Regions from separate parts of the Streptomyces sp. NPDC012935 genome, predicted to be linked through region 3. Evidence: riboswitches for the same ligand, from Rfam matches in the RefSeq annotation. Region 3 holds a riboswitch; each other region holds the start of a gene.
What was found. Region 3 has a riboswitch for cyclic di-AMP ahead of ACFY5C_RS18065 (transglycosylase family protein). Riboswitches for the same ligand answer to the same signal wherever they lie in the genome.
Positions count from the first base shown of each region.

Region 1: another riboswitch for cyclic di-AMP. It lies ahead of ACFY5C_RS02500 (LysM peptidoglycan-binding domain-containing M23 family metallopeptidase); the one in region 3 lies ahead of ACFY5C_RS18065 (transglycosylase family protein).
Region 2: another riboswitch for cyclic di-AMP. It lies ahead of ACFY5C_RS35615 (NlpC/P60 family protein); the one in region 3 lies ahead of ACFY5C_RS18065 (transglycosylase family protein).
Region 4: another riboswitch for cyclic di-AMP. It lies ahead of ACFY5C_RS29305 (transglycosylase SLT domain-containing protein); the one in region 3 lies ahead of ACFY5C_RS18065 (transglycosylase family protein).

Region 1 is NZ_JBIBBC010000001.1:568,444-572,108, reverse strand. It holds gene ACFY5C_RS02510 (tyrosine-protein phosphatase) at 1-1, opposite strand, end outside; partial or broken gene ACFY5C_RS02505 (glycoside hydrolase family 36 N-terminal domain-containing protein) at 204-1,610, shown strand; cyclic di-AMP (ydaO/yuaA leader) riboswitch at 1,921-2,078, shown strand; gene ACFY5C_RS02500 (LysM peptidoglycan-binding domain-containing M23 family metallopeptidase) at 2,083-3,048, shown strand; gene ACFY5C_RS02495 (SGNH/GDSL hydrolase family protein) at 3,311-3,665, shown strand, end outside.
Region 2 is NZ_JBIBBC010000021.1:88,880-92,544, forward strand. It holds gene ACFY5C_RS35610 (tellurite resistance/C4-dicarboxylate transporter family protein) at 1-439, opposite strand, end outside; gene ACFY5C_RS35615 (NlpC/P60 family protein) at 784-1,965, opposite strand; cyclic di-AMP (ydaO/yuaA leader) riboswitch at 1,974-2,142, opposite strand; gene pcrA (DNA helicase PcrA) at 2,507-3,665, shown strand, end outside.
Region 3 is NZ_JBIBBC010000006.1:361,765-365,429, reverse strand. It holds gene eno (phosphopyruvate hydratase) at 1-1,029, opposite strand, end outside; gene ACFY5C_RS18065 (transglycosylase family protein) at 1,347-2,042, opposite strand; cyclic di-AMP (ydaO/yuaA leader) riboswitch at 2,047-2,246, opposite strand; gene ACFY5C_RS18060 (transglycosylase family protein) at 2,453-3,490, opposite strand; gene ACFY5C_RS18055 (cytochrome P450) at 3,657-3,665, opposite strand, start outside.
Region 4 is NZ_JBIBBC010000014.1:101,462-105,126, reverse strand. It holds gene fahA (fumarylacetoacetase) at 1-478, opposite strand, end outside; gene ACFY5C_RS29310 (HAD family hydrolase) at 804-1,634, shown strand; gene ACFY5C_RS29305 (transglycosylase SLT domain-containing protein) at 1,671-2,435, opposite strand; cyclic di-AMP (ydaO/yuaA leader) riboswitch at 2,441-2,615, opposite strand; partial or broken gene ACFY5C_RS29300 (CocE/NonD family hydrolase) at 2,897-3,665, opposite strand, start outside.

The DNA.
Region 1 (3,665 bases), on a different contig from region 3:
CGGGGGCTCCTCCCAGTCGGCCCCGTCGACGCGGCTCGGCGATGCGGCCGACGGGGTGCGCTCTCGACGATACGACATGGCTTCCTGGGCCAATGAGTTGTCCACAGGCGTTGCCTCCGGGCCGCGCGCCTCTTGATGATGTTGGTACTTGGTGACACCTGTTCGGATCTGTTTCGGGTCTGATTCGGATCGGCGAGGGCTTGATGCTGGAGATCTCCGACAACGGCCGTACGTGGGTCCTCTCCGGGCCGACCAGCAGCTACGCCGTCCATCTGACGGACGCCGAGGAGCTCCTGCACCTCCACCGGGGCCGCGCCTCGACCTCGCCGACGCCGAGGCCCTCGCCGTACGCCCACTGCCGGAGTACTGGCCCTTCGAGTCCCCGCTCGACGGCCGCGAGGAGTGCCCGGTCGAGGGCGGCCTCCGCTTCGTGCGGCCCGCCCTCTCCGTGCGCACCGACGGGCGGCGTGGCACCGAGCGGGGTTTCGACGGTACGAGGCCGAGGGTGACGAGCTGCGGTTGCGCTTCCGTGACGGCGGGCTGAACCGCACCCTGCACTACCGGATGCGCACAGACGTCGTGGAGCGCTGGGCGACCACGGACCGGTCGTGGAGCTGCTGCGCGCCGACTCGGCCGCCTGGACGCTGCGCGACCGGGAGGGGTGGCGGTTGTCGCAGCCGCACGGCCGATGGGGCGCCGAGTCCCGGCTTGCGCCGGCCCACTCACCTGCGGCGAGAAGTCATCGGCAGCCGCCTTGGACACGCCGGGCCTCGGCACCTGCCCTGGATCGCGCTCGACACGGACGCCACCGAGGAGCGCGGCGAGGTCTACGGCTGCGCTCTCGGCTGGTCGGGGTCCTGGCGTATCGCCGTGGCACAACTTCCCGACGCGCGCGTGCAGATCACCGGCAGTGCCGGATACGACGATTCGGGCCTCCTGCGTCTCGCGGCGGGGAGTCCTTCACCGCGCCCGTCTTCGCCGGCCTGTGGAGCGACGCCGGCTTCGGCGGGGCCAGCCGCGCCTGGCATGCGTACCAGCGCGCATACGTGATCCCGGACGCGGACCAGGACCGGCCGGTGCTGTTCAATCGCTGTTCAACCCCTGGGGGGGGCGACGGGGTTCGACCCCTCCGAGGAGCAGCAGAGCCTGCTCGCGCGGCGGGCCGTGGCCATCGGCGTCTGGACGCCCAACCCAGGCCGCTTCCCGTCCGGGCTCAAGCCCCTCGCCGAGTACGTGCACGCACTCGGCATGCAGTTCGGCATCTGGGTCGAACCGGAAATGGTCAATGCGGACAGTGAGTTGTATAGAGCCCAGACCGAGTGGGTTCGGCATCAAACATGACGAAAGCGGACGGAACTCCGCAATCGAGTGGGTGACGCTCTGCAAGGAGATCAGTTCCGTCGTGCAGTGGGGCGACCTCCACCTGGCTCCAGGCGCAGCGCTACGGCGAACCCGCCCTGGCGCTGCGGCTGCGCGCTCTCGACCCGACAGCGGCGTATGAATGCCTTGAAACGGGCGAAAGTCTCCGATGGTCCGTATTGGTGCATCGCGGACAACGCCCCGGCCTGCGAGGGAACCTTGATGCGACGGTTGTCCGCCTGCGTCGTATCCAGGTGTTCTGTCCGAATTGGCGTCTTCATTCCAACTCGCTCTGGAGCAAAGGGAGCTGGAGAAGTGTCACGTGAGGAGCGTCATATTCGTGACGGTGCGTCGCTCGTCATGTTCACGTAATTCACGTGCTTTTCGAGGGGTTTTGAGTCCGGCGATGCCCTGATAATTCACGGAGTGTGACCGGTAATTCCCACGAGGGATCAACAGGAACGCATTCGGACGGAACCCCTCACTTGTTCCCGTGCGTCTTCCTCGCTTACGTTCCACACCAATCCGGACGGACGCCTAATCCTGCCGCCGACCGGATCCCGCGCTAACTCACCCGTACCCGGCAGGAGCGGGGGACCCACAGGTACAACCGCCTGTTCCGGTCTCCGGAACGGCTTGGGGTCAAGTCGCGTCCCGACGCGACCGGGCATCTCCAGCCCGCACCCGACAGCTCACCTCGCAGGCGCCGGAGAGGAATTCGCCATGCCCGCGAAGGGTAAGCATCGCCGCCCGAAGTCCCTGCGCTTCACCCGCTCCATCGCCGTCGCCGGAACCGGTGGCGCCGCTCTCGCTCTCCCGCTCATCGGGGCCACCGGCGCCCACGCCGCTCCCTCTCAGTCCGTTTCGGAAAAGGCCGTTCAGTCTGCTCCGGCCGCCGAGAAGAAGGCCGAGAAGAAGGCCTCCGACAAGAAGGCGGACGCGCGGACCTATTCGGTCAAGGTCGGCGACTACCTTGCGAAGATCGCCGACGACCAGAACGTCAGCGGCGGCTGGAAGAAGCTCTACGCCGACAACCGCGAGGCCGTCGGCGCGGACCCGGCGCTGATCCACCCGGGTCTGAAGCTCACCATCGGCGGCCAGAAGGCCGAGACGAGCGCCCCCAAGTCGTCGTCCGCGCCCTCGTCCTCCTCCGCGCCTTCGAAGTCGTCCTCGGACACCACCGCCTCGAAGTCCTCCGCCTCGAAGTCCTCCGCGAGCAAGTCCGCCGCGTCGAAGACCACCACGACCGCCCAGAGCGCCGGGAACACCAGTGCTTCCAGCGGCTTCTCCGCCCCCCTCGACGGCGCCACCCTCGGCACCGCCTACAAGGTGGCGGGCAGCATGTGGTCCAGCGGCTACCACACCGGTGTCGACTTCTCCGCCCCCACCGGCACCCCCCTGAAGGCGGTCGGTGCGGGCACCGTCGTCTCGGCGGGCTGGGGCGGCGCGTACGGCAACCAGGTCGTCATCCAGCTCGCCGACGGCCACTACGCCCAGTACGCCCACCTGTCCTCGCTGTCCGTCTCCAGCGGCCAGTCCGTGACGGCGGGCCAGCAGATCGGGCTCTCCGGCGCGACCGGCAACGTCACCGGCCCGCACCTCCACTTCGAGATCCGTACCACCCCGGACTACGGCTCGGACCTGGACCCGGTCGCGTACCTCCGCTCCAAGGGCGTCTCCATCGGCTGACGCCTGACACGAACCCACTGCCTGACACGCTGCCGAAGGCCGGACCCCGATCCCCGGGTCCGGCCTTCGGTGTGCGCGCACACGGCTGTGTGACGGTTGCGCCCACAACACCCCCGATCAGAGGGTTATTCCACGTTTGGTGAACCCTTTAGGAGTGGCTTATATCACCGCTCGTCAACCCCGTCCTACGGTCGCGTAGGTCACATTCGAAGGTGAATCATGGGCCGACGTGGCAGACGATTCGAAGAGTGACAGCAGATCAGTGATCGGGTCGTACGTTGCGGTGGGGGACAGCTTCACCGAGGGCGTCGGCGACCCCGGCCCCGACGGGGCGTTCGTCGGCTGGGCCGACCGCTTCGCGGTCCTGCTCGCGGACCGACGACCCGAGGGCGACTTCAACTACACGAACCTCGCCGTGCGCGGCAAACTGCTCGACCAGATCGTCGAGGACCAGCTCCCGAAGGCCGTCGAACTGGCCCCGGACCTGGTCTCGTTCTGCGCGGGCGGCAACGACATCATCCGGCCCGGCACCGATCCCGACGAGGTCGCCGAGCGCTTCGAGCGGGCGATCGCCCGGCTCACCTCCGAGGTCGGCACCGTCCTGGTGACGACCGGGT
Region 2 (3,665 bases), on a different contig from region 3:
GGCCCTGTGTGGCCACGCAGCCGAGGAAGACCCCGCCGGGCATGCGAGGGTGCCAGCGCCGTACTACGGCGATGAGGAGACCCGGCCAGAGCAGGGCCGCCAGGGCGAGGAGGGCTTTGGCGAGGGGCTGCCAGCCGAGGGTGGCGAAGCGGGTGCCGAGAACCGTCGTGGCGGCGATGGCGGTGAGGGCGGCGGGAGTGGCGGCCTCCTTGAGCCACCTGGCGCGGTCCCACAGGAGCCTTGCGGTGAAGTCGCCGGCGAGGGCCAGCCAGGCTGCGCAGGCGAGGGCGAGGGTGATTCGGGACAGGGTTTCGTAGCCGGTCTGGTGGAGCGCGACCGACAGGATGCCGGTTGCCATGACGGCGGCGCCGGCTGTGGGGGGACGTCGCGACCACCAGGTGTGGAGAGGGGATGTGGCGGTGGTCGTGGGGGCGGGCATGGGGTCGATGCTAGGGAGTGGGGGGTGTGGGGTGGGTGGGGGCACGCGCGTGTGCAGGGTGAAATGCGCGTGGCGGTTGAGCGCCGGGATGCCTGCGGCGGCCCGCTCGGGTGAGTGGGAGTGCCGGTAGCGCCTGCGGCTGTGGGGCGGGTCGGGGCCGTGCCGGGGGGTCCGTCCTCGGTCGGGCGGTTGCTGTCTCTCAAGAGGTGCTGTCTCTTGACGCCCGCCGCTGCGGGCGGGCACCCCCCGGCACGTCCCCTTGCCGCCGTACGCGACTGCGGGTGCGTTTCGCACCACTACGCGCGCGTGGCGGAGAAAGGGCGCCACGCGCGCGTGTGTGCTCGTCAGGCCGGGCGGACCACGCTGTGGATCGACGACTCTCCGTCGTAGTAGATCGACTCCTCGCGGACGTACGTGCCGGGCTTCGGGGCGTGGATCATCATGCCGTTGCCGATGTAGAGGCCTACGTGCGTGATGTCGTCGTAGAAGAAGACCAGGTCGCCGGGCTTGGCGCTGGAGACGGCGACCGTGGTGCCTGCGTTGACCTGGTCGTAGGTGACGCGGGGGATGTCGACGCCTGCGGCCTTCCAGGCGGCCTGGGTGAGGCCGGAGCAGTCGTAGGAGTCAGGGCCGGTGGCGCCCCAGACGTACGGCTTGCCCACCTGGGAGCGGGCGAAGGCCAGCGCCTTCTCGGCCTTGGTGGCGTACGAGGGGTCCGACGCGGACGAGTCGGAGGAGGACGAGTCGGAGGAGGACGAGTCGGACGAGGAGTCCTCGCTCTCCTGTTGCTGGGCCGCCTCCTGACGTCGGCGCTCGGCCGCCTCTTGCTGGCGGGCCAGTTCCGCTGCCTTGCGGGCGGCCTCCTCCTGCTTGCGCTTCTCGATCGCGGCGAGGCGGGCCTTCTCCTCCGCCGTCAGTTGCGAGAGCAGTTCGCGTGCGTCGGCGAGCTTCTTCTGGACGGTCGACTTGGCCGTCTGGAGGTCGTTCTGCGACTCGGTGAGCGTTTCGAGGCTCTGAGTGGCCTCCTGACGCTTCTTCATCGTCGCGGACTGCTGGGTGAAGTAGTCGTCGACCGACTCCTTCTGACGGCCCGTCATGCGGTCCATCAGCTGGGACTGGTCGAAGTAGTCCTGTGGGGTGTCCGCCAGGAGGAAGGTCGCCGTGTCGGGGGCCGAGGCTCCCGTGCGGTACTGGGCGGCTGCGTTGCGGCCGAGTTCCTCACGTGCGTCGTTGAGCTTCTGGGTGCGCCGGGCGACGTCGTCGAGGAGAGTGTCGACGTGCTTGCGCTGCTTCGCGGTCTTCTCTTTGGCCGCGTTGTACTTCTCGGTCGCGGACTCCGCCTGGCGGTAGAGGTCGTCGACCTTCTTCTCGACCTCTTCGAGGCTCGGCTTGTCGTCCGTCGAGGGGCTCGCGTTGGCCGTCTGGGACAGCAGGGCGACGGACGTGAGGGCCGCCGTGGCGAAGGCGGGGGTCCGTATGCCTGCTACGCGCGTACCAGAGGGACGCGACTTGCGGTGCGACGCCAAGGGAGGCGACTCCTTCCATGCTCCGCCTACCGAGTTAGCTGTCGGGTTCGGGCGGGTGTTTCGGAAGGGTTGCCCTACGGCCGTTCCCCGGGCGGGAGTCGGGCCGATTCACCCCAAGTTCGGTGGGTCCCCGGCTCCGGGTGCACGGCGGCGCTCCGGACTCGGCGGAGGCCGTGCGGCCCGGCGACGTTCGCCGGTGGGGGTCGTACGGCCTGTCCGGCACGGTAGCCAACTCGTGTGGCCCCTGTGAAGGTTGATGTTCGATATGCCCGATACATTTTCGTGACCTTGGCGATGTGTGCCGTGGATCGGGGTGGATGTGGGGCTGTTGGTGGCAGGTTGCGGGATTCAGGGGGATGGGGTGTGTATCGGCGGAATTGGTTCGGTTTGGTTCGAGGGGTTGCGGATCGTAATGGGATGGTTCTGGAGGGTGAGGGGGGTGCTCGGGTGTGCGGGGTTTGAAGATCGGTGAGTGCTGAAACAGGTGATGTTCTCAGGGCGGCGGCGGGCTGTCAGTGGGGCGCCCTAGACTCGGAGAGCGATGAGCAGCCTCTTTGACGACAGCTTCCTGGCGGACCTCCAGGCCCCGCGGGCCCATGCGGACGAACCCCCGCCGCCGCCCGAGGACGAACACGCTCCGGAGCCGGTTCCGGACGATCTGTTCGGCGGGAAGTTCGACGTGCCGCCGGACCGGGACGAGTACTACCGCGACGGCGCCCCCCGCCCGGCCCTGGACGCGGCCGCGCTGCTGGAGGGGCTGAACGAGAACCAGCGTGCCGCCGTCGTCCACTCCGGCAGCCCGCTGCTCATCGTGGCCGGTGCCGGGTCCGGCAAGACGCGGGTGCTCACCCATCGCATCGCGCACCTGCTGGCCGAGCGGAATGTGCATCCGGGGCAGATTCTCGCGATCACCTTCACCAACAAGGCCGCGGGCGAGATGAAGGAGCGCGTCGAGCAGCTCGTCGGCCCGCGCGCGAACGCGATGTGGGTGATGACCTTCCACAGCGCGTGCGTGCGCATCCTGCGGAGGGAGAGCAAGAAGCTCGGGTTCACCTCGTCCTTCTCGATCTACGACGCCGCCGACAGCAAGCGTCTGATGGCGCTGGTGTGTCGTGATCTGGACCTCGATCCCAAGCGGTTCCCGCCCAAGTCCTTCAGCGCCAAGATCAGCAACCTCAAGAACGAGCTGATCGACGAGGAGGACTTCGCCGCCCAGGCGACGGACGGCTTCGAGAAGACCCTCGCTCAGGCGTATGCGCTGTACCAGTCGCGGTTGCGGGAGGCCAACGCCCTCGACTTCGACGACCTGATCATGACGACGGTCAACCTGCTGCGCGCCTTCCCGGACGTCGCCGAGCACTACCGCCGCCGCTTCCGTCATGTGCTGGTGGACGAGTACCAGGACACCAACCACGCGCAGTACGCGTTGGTGCGCGAGCTCGTCGGTACCGGTGAGCACCCCGTCGACGTGCCGCCGAGCGAGGCCGACATCCCGCCCGCCGAGCTGTGTGTGGTGGGTGACGCAGACCAGTCGATCTACGCCTTCCGGGGCGCCACCATCCGCAACATCCTCCAGTTCGAGGAGGACTACCCGGACGCGACGACGATCCTGCTGGAGCAGAACTACCGCTCCAGCCAGACGATCCTGACCGCCGCCAACGCGGTCATCGAGCGCAATGAGTCGCGGCGCCCCAAGAACC
Region 3 (3,665 bases):
GGTCAGCGAGCCGATCTGGTTGACCTTGACCAGGAGCGCGTTGGCGGCGCCCTCGTCGATGCCGCGGGCCAGGCGCTCCGGGTTGGTGACGAACAGGTCGTCGCCGACGAGCTGGACCTTGTCACCGAGCTTGTCGGTGATGGTCTTCCAGCCGTCCCAGTCGTCCTCGAACAGCGGGTCCTCGATGGAGACGAGCGGGTACGCGTCGACGAGCTCCGCGTAGTACTCGGTCATCTCGGCGGCGGAGCGCTCCTTGCCCTCGAAGGTGTAGACGCCGTCCTTGTAGAACTCGGACGCGGCGACGTCGAGCGCGAGGGCGATCTGCTCGCCGGGGGTGTAGCCGGCCTCCTTGATGGCCTCGAGGATGAGGTCGAGGGCCTCGCGGTTGGAGCCGAGGTTCGGGGCGAAGCCGCCCTCGTCGCCGAGGCCGGTGGCCAGGCCCTTGCTCTTCAGGACCTTCTTCAGCGTGTGGTAGACCTCGGCGCCCCAGCGCAGGGCCTCGGAGAAGGACTCCGCGCCGATCGGAGCGATCATGAACTCCTGGATGTCCACGTTGGAGTCGGCGTGCGAGCCGCCGTTCAGGATGTTCATCATCGGCACCGGCAGCAGGTGCGCGTTGGGGCCGCCCAGGTAGCGGAACAGCGGGAGGTCGCTGGCCTCGGAGGCGGCGTGGGCGACGGCGAGCGAGACGCCGAGGATGGCGTTGGCGCCGAGGGAGCCCTTGTTGTCGGTGGCGTCCAGGTCGAACATCGCCTGGTCGATCAGGCGCTGCTCGGTGGCGTCGTAGCCGACCAGCTCCGGGCCGATCTGCTCGATGACGGCGAGGACGGCCTTCTCGACGCCCTTGCCGAGGTAGCGGTTCGAGTCGCCGTCGCGGAGCTCGATGGCCTCGAAGGCGCCCGTGGAAGCGCCGGACGGAACGGCGGCACGACCGGTGCTGCCGTCGTCGAGGCCGACCTCGACCTCGACCGTGGGATTGCCTCGGGAGTCCAGGATTTCCCGGGCTACGACGACGTCGATGGACGGCACGAGTATCTCCTTCTTGGGATGTGAAGCACTGTGTCGCTGGTGGTGCGGGGCTGTGAGCCTTGCGACTAGAGCCTAACCGCCCCGGGGACATCGGCAGCCGACCGACCGTCCCGTGGACAGGACCGAACCGTACCCATTGTTCCCTACCGGAACAAAGGGTGGGTGACTTACAGGGAAAGAAAAAGCCCCGCCCCGGTGCGTACGGGGGAACACGCACCGGAGCGGGGAGCCCGTGGGGGACGGGGGTGACCCTCACGAGGTCTTCATGATGAGTTCCACGGATGTGAGGGCACTGTGGTTCAGCTATTGGCCGCGTACTACTTCAGGTGCAGCTGCTGACCCGGGTAGATCAGGTCGGCGTCCTCGACGATGTCCTTGTTCAGCTGGAACAGCTTCTCCCAGCCGCCCTTGACCTTCTCCGCCTCGGCGATCGAGCTGAGGGTGTCACCCTTGGCGACCTTGTACTCGCCGTCGCCCTTCTTGACCTTCTTGCCGGTCGGGGTGGTGACGGTCTTGGTCGACTTCTTGGCGGCCGGACGCTCGGCGGAGCGGGAGGCCGACTGCTGCTCGGTGGAGCGCGGGGTGCTCTCGGTGCTCTGCGAGGAACCGCTCGAGGAGGCGCCGGAGCCGTTGTACGCGGCGCTCGACAGGCCGGTGCCGCAGTTCGGCCAGGCACCCTTGCCCTGGCCCGCGAGAACCTTCTCGGCGATCTCGATCTGCTGGGCCTTGGTGGCCTTGTCGGCGGTGGCGGCGTACGCCGTGCCGCCGTACGCGGCCCAGGTGGAGGCGGAGAACTGCAGACCGCCGTAGTAGCCGTTGCCGGTGTTGATGGACCAGTTGCCGCCGGCCTCGCACTGGGCGACGGCGTCCCACTCGGAGGCGGTGGCGGCGGAGGCGCTGCCGGCCGCCATCAGCGGGGCGGCGACGGCGGCGGCGCCGGTGACGCCGACGGCGGCTATGGCGCGGGCGGCCTTGGACGGACGACGGTGCTTGCCCTTGCTGGAAAACAGCATGGTTGGATCCCCTCACCGACGCCTGCGAGGTGAGCTGTCGGGTTCGGGCCAGATGAGTTGCCCGGCCGCGCTCGTCCGCCTTTCGGCTCGCGTTGCGCGGCTTCACCCCAAGCCGACTCCGGCCGTGCGGCCCCGAAGGGCCTCAACTGCCGGACCCGGCGCTTACCTTGGGTCCCCCGCTCCTGCCTACGGCGCTTGACGCGACGACTGTTCCCGGGCGGCCACTGGCAGGATTCGGCGTTGCGGCAGCCGGGGCTCGTGGTGACGAGCGATCACGACCGTAGACACCCGATTCCCGGAATTACAAAGACGATCAGGGCTTCTGAGATCTATCTCTCACCGCATCCAAAACGGACATTAGGGTGCGAAAGGTGGCGCGAACTCCCACTGTTTTTCGCCCTGTTCGGCCCTTATTCGACGGGGACGTCCAGGGTCTGACCGGGGACGATGTCGTTCGCGTCGCCACCGATGGCGCCCTTGTTCGCGTCGTACAGCGCCCGCCACCCGCCGTCGAGGTCAAGGGAGTCGGCGATGGAGGCCAGAGTGTCGCCGGCGCGGACCTTGTACGAGGCGTGGCGACCGGAGGACTCGGGCGCCGGGTCGGCTGTCTCACTCTCGTCGGCACTCGGCCCGCGGTGCCGCCCGGAGCCTGCCGCCTCCCCGGAGAGCGCGCCGGTGTCGACGAGGCTCCAGGCGCCCACCTCTTGCACCCAGTTGTCCTGATTATCCCCGTCCGGGGTCTCCACGGGGGAGCTGTCGGGCGACTTGGAGTCCTTGGCGTCGGGTGACGCGTCAGGCTTCGCCGAGCTGTCCGCCTTGGATGACGAAGAGGGGGAGGAAGAGGGAGAAGAGGATGAATCCCGGGGCGATTCGGACGAACCGCTGGGAGATTCACTCGACGAGCCCGATGAACCCGACGGGCCGTCGGTCGGGTCCGACGAGTTCGAGGAACCCGACGAGTTAGACGAATTGGACGAACTCGACGAGCCGGACGAATCAAGCAATCCAGAGGATCCGGACACCTCGGAGGGTGAGTCGTCCTCCACTCCGGTGTCGAGGTCGACCAAGCCGTTCTTCGGGGTGAGCCCGTTGAGCACCGCGCAGGTGCCCCAGGGCTTGGTCCCCTGGTCGGCGAGGATGGCCTGCGCCACGGCGATCTGCTGGGAGCGGCTCGCCAGGTCGGGACGCGGGGCGTAGTCGAGGCCGCCGTACTGCTCCCAGTCGTCCTGGGTCAGCTGCAGTCCGCCGTAGTGCCCGTTGCCCTCGTCCGTGCTCCACGAGCCGCCGCTCTCGCACTCGGCCACCTTGTCCCACACGGTGCCGTCGGCAGCGCTGGCGCCCGTGGCGCCGAGCAGCGGGATGGCAATGGCGGACCCGGTCACTCCGGCCGCGACGAGGAGAGCCGGAGCCTGGCGGGGGCGACGGTGACGACCGTTCCCGGAGAGCATGCGGGGACCTTTCACGAGGCAGCAGTGACCGCGGCGCGCGAAACCTGGCGCCGTCGTTGATCCGTGAACGTATAGGCATTCGATCACTTGTCACAAGTTAATGCCGCGTAGATCACGTGAAGATCACAGAGTTGAGCGCGTGTCACGTTTGACGAGGTGGACGAACTCACCCAAC
Region 4 (3,665 bases), on a different contig from region 3:
CCACCGTGCCGGAGCGGCCGTGGTAACCGATCGGCAGGTGCTTCCAGTTGGGGGTGAGGGAGTCCTCGGCGTCGGGGCGGAAGATCTGGCCGACGTTCCGGGCGTGGTTCTCGGAGGCGTAGAAGTCGACGTAGTCCGCGACCTCGAAGGGGAGGTGCAGGGTGACCGCGGACAGCGGGTGGAGGAGGTCCGCGATGGCCTCCTGGTGCGCCGGCACCGTCACCCACGCCGTCAGGGCGCGCCGTACGTCCGACCACGTGCGGTGGCCCGCGGCGAGCAGCGGGTTCAGTGAGTCCTGGGCGAGCAGGGGGGCGTACGGCGAGCCGAGCGCGTAGGCCGCCTTGCCCGCGTCGAGGACGTGGTCGCCGAGCCGGACGCCGACCCGTCGCGCGGAGTCCGAGCCGGGAAGGGAGAAGACGCCGTACGGAAGGTTGTGCGTGCCGAAGGGGTCGCCCTCGGGGAGATCGAAGGGGGGCATGGGGTGCTGCCTCACTCTCATACGCTCCGTGCCATGTGGTCGGGCCACACGTTACGGGTGAGGCGAGGGTCTTGGGCAGTACGGATCTCGCGTCGCGGGGGCCGGTGAATCAGCAGGTGGCCGTGGTGGGCCACATCGTCAAGACGGGCGTCGGTGCCGTCCAGGAGCCCTGTCGTCGCCCCGTGGGGGTGAAATCGCCACAAGCAAAAGGAAGTTGCCAGCCCGGAATCAGAACTGGAACCGGAACAGGTGTCAACGCATGTGAACACAGCAGCCGTCCGGTTCGAGTCGAGTCGATGGGGCTTCCTGTCCGTATTCTCTGATCATGGCCCGACCCATCGCATATTCACTCATCGCCACTGACCTGGACGGGACGCTGCTCCGAGGCGACGACACGCTCTCCGACCGTTCCCTCGAAGCGCTCGCGCAGGCGGCGGCGGCCGGTGCGCAGCACCTCGTCGTGACGGGGCGGCCGGCGCCCAGAGTGCGCCCGCTCCTCGATGTCCTGGGCAGCCGGGGGCTCGCGGTGTGCGGACAGGGCGCGCAGTTGTACGACGCCGGAGCGGACTGTCTGCTGTGGTCCATCACCCTGGACCGGGAGTTGGCGGAGACCGCGCTCGGCAAGATCGAGGCCGAGGTGGGGCAGGTGTACGCGGCTGTCGACCAGGACGGCGTGGACGGGCTCACGCTCATCGAGCCCGGGTATCTGATGCCGCACCCCACCCTGCCCGCCGTACGCGTCCGGCACCGCGACGACCTGTGGTGCGAGCCGATCAGCAAGGTGCTGCTGCGCCATCCCACCCTGTCCGACGACGAGTTGGCGACGACGGCGAGGTCGGTGGTCGGCTCCCTCGCGACGGTCACCATGTCGGGGCCCGGGACCGTCGAACTCCAGCCATGCGGCATCACGAAGGCGACCGGTCTCGCGCTCGCCGCCGAGCATCTCGGCCTCGGCGCGCGCGAGACGATCGCCTTCGGGGACATGCCCAACGACATCCCCATGTTCGACTGGGCCGCCCGCGGGGTGGCGATGGCCAACGCGCATCCCGAACTCAAGGCGGTCGCCGACGAGATCACCCTCTCGAACGAGGACGACGGCATCGCCGTCGTCCTCGAGAGGCTGTTCGCGGGGAGCCTGGCCGACTTCGCCCAGTAGGGCACGTCGTCGGCGGCCAGGCCCCCGTGCCCGGGCCTAGTAGGGGCCGTTCACGTTGTCGATCGAGCCGTAACGCGCGGCCGCGTAGTTGCACGCGGCCGTGATGTTCGCGACCGGGTCGAAGGGGTCGTACACCGTGCCCGGCACGTGGTACGACGCGAAGGTCGGGTCGATGACCTGCAGGAGGCCCTTGGAGGGGGTGCCCGCGGCGGCGTTGGAGTCCCAGTTGTTGATGGCCTGGGGGTTGCCGGACGACTCGCGCATGATGTTGCGCTGAATGCCCTCGTACGAACCCGGAATTCCGTTTTGCGCCATGATGTCCAGCGCGTTGCGAATCCAGCCGTCGAGGTTGTTCGGGTACGTCTTCACGGACGACTGGGTGGCCTTGGCGACGTTGGACTTCTTGGCGGGCGCGGACGCCTTGTCGGCCGACTTGCCCGGCGAGCTCGCCTTCTTCGTCGCCCGGACCTCCAGGTCGAGGCCGGGGTGGATCAGGCGGGGGTCGTCGCCGATCGCCTTGCGGTTGTCCTTGTAGAGCTGCTTCCAGCCGCCCTGCGCGTCGTACCGGTCGGCGATGCCGTAGAGCGTGTCGCCCTTCTTCGTGGTGTACGCGACGGTCTTGGCCTTCACGGCGGCCTGGGGAGCGGCCTGCGCGACGGTGGGGGACTGGGCCGGCTGTGCGGCGCTCGCGGTGGTCGCGCTCAGGAGCGGGATGGCGAGGGCGGCGGTACCGGTGCCGGCTGCGATGACGTGCCGGGTGAGCGGGTTGGTGCGGGGGCGGCGGTGCTTACCTCGGGGCATGGCGCTGTTCCTCTCCGGCGCCTGCGAGGTGAGCTGTCGGGTTCGGGCGGGAGATGCCCGGCCGCGCCGCCGTGCGGCGGCGCGACTTCACCCCGAGCCGGTTCGGTGCGCCATCAAGGCGTCCGGTCCGGCGACTTACCTGGGTCCCCCGCTCCTGCCGTGCGTGAGTGAGTTGCGTGGGTGGGTGACTCGGGCGGCGGCAGGATTAGGCGTCCGCCCGACTGAGCGGGAACGTATGCGAGAGCACATGCCCGGAACAAGTGCCGTGGTCACTGTCGTGCTGTTTGACCATGGTCTGGTGCGAATGGGGTGCTTGATCCTTTGCGGTTGCCAAGCCTCAACTTGCTTTGGAAGCAAGGGGAGACGCGGGTGCGCCGAGTTGGTTCCATGAATGGGTGTAAGTGACCCAATTCACTGGCGTCCACAAGAGCGGCAAATCGGGCAATGAATCCAACTCACCTTTAACCGGCTGTCCGTGGAGTCCGTTTCTCCCATGTCCGGTGGAAAAGTACCTCTTCGCCCTCCAGGCAGATCACCTCGTTGGAGGCGATGAAGTCATGCCGGTCGTAGCTGATCTCCGAGCGTCCGCACGCTTGCGTCCCACCCCGGCTCCGGGCGGTGCAGGCGGATCGACCGGTCCGAGCGGGTGCGGGCCGACAGGGGCCCCACTCGTTGATCGTGTACGTCTCCAGCGCGTCCTCGGTGAACTCCAGGCCGTCCGGGCAGACGCGCGTGCCGCCGTACCGGGGGTCGACCTCCAGGCGCCACTCGCCCTTGGCCACGTCCCGCATGACAAGGCGCTCGGGGCGGGGCTCGTCCGGCGTGATGAGGGAGTTCACGCCGAGCGGTTTCGCCTGCTCCGGTTCCTCGAAGGTGACCGCTGCCCCGTCCGCCGATTCGTCCAACGTACGCGCGCGTACCGGAAGTTCCAACACCGTGGCCGGGCGGTGCGAGTCACTGGCGTACGAGCGCAGCAGGGGCCCGGACATGACGCCGCTGTCCTCGTCCTTCAGCCAAGCCGATCGCGGGGCCCGGCGGCAGCCGCAGTCGGGGTACTGGTGCGACCAGGGGCCCATCAGGCCGCGCGCCCGGTCCGCCGGCAGGTGCTCGACGAGACGCAGGACGGTGTCGCGGTACGGGTCGTGCCGGCCGCCCACCGCCAGGACGGCGGCGTCGATCGCGCCGTAGTCCTCGCAGACGCTGCCGTGGCGCCAGTAGTCGTCGCGCGTC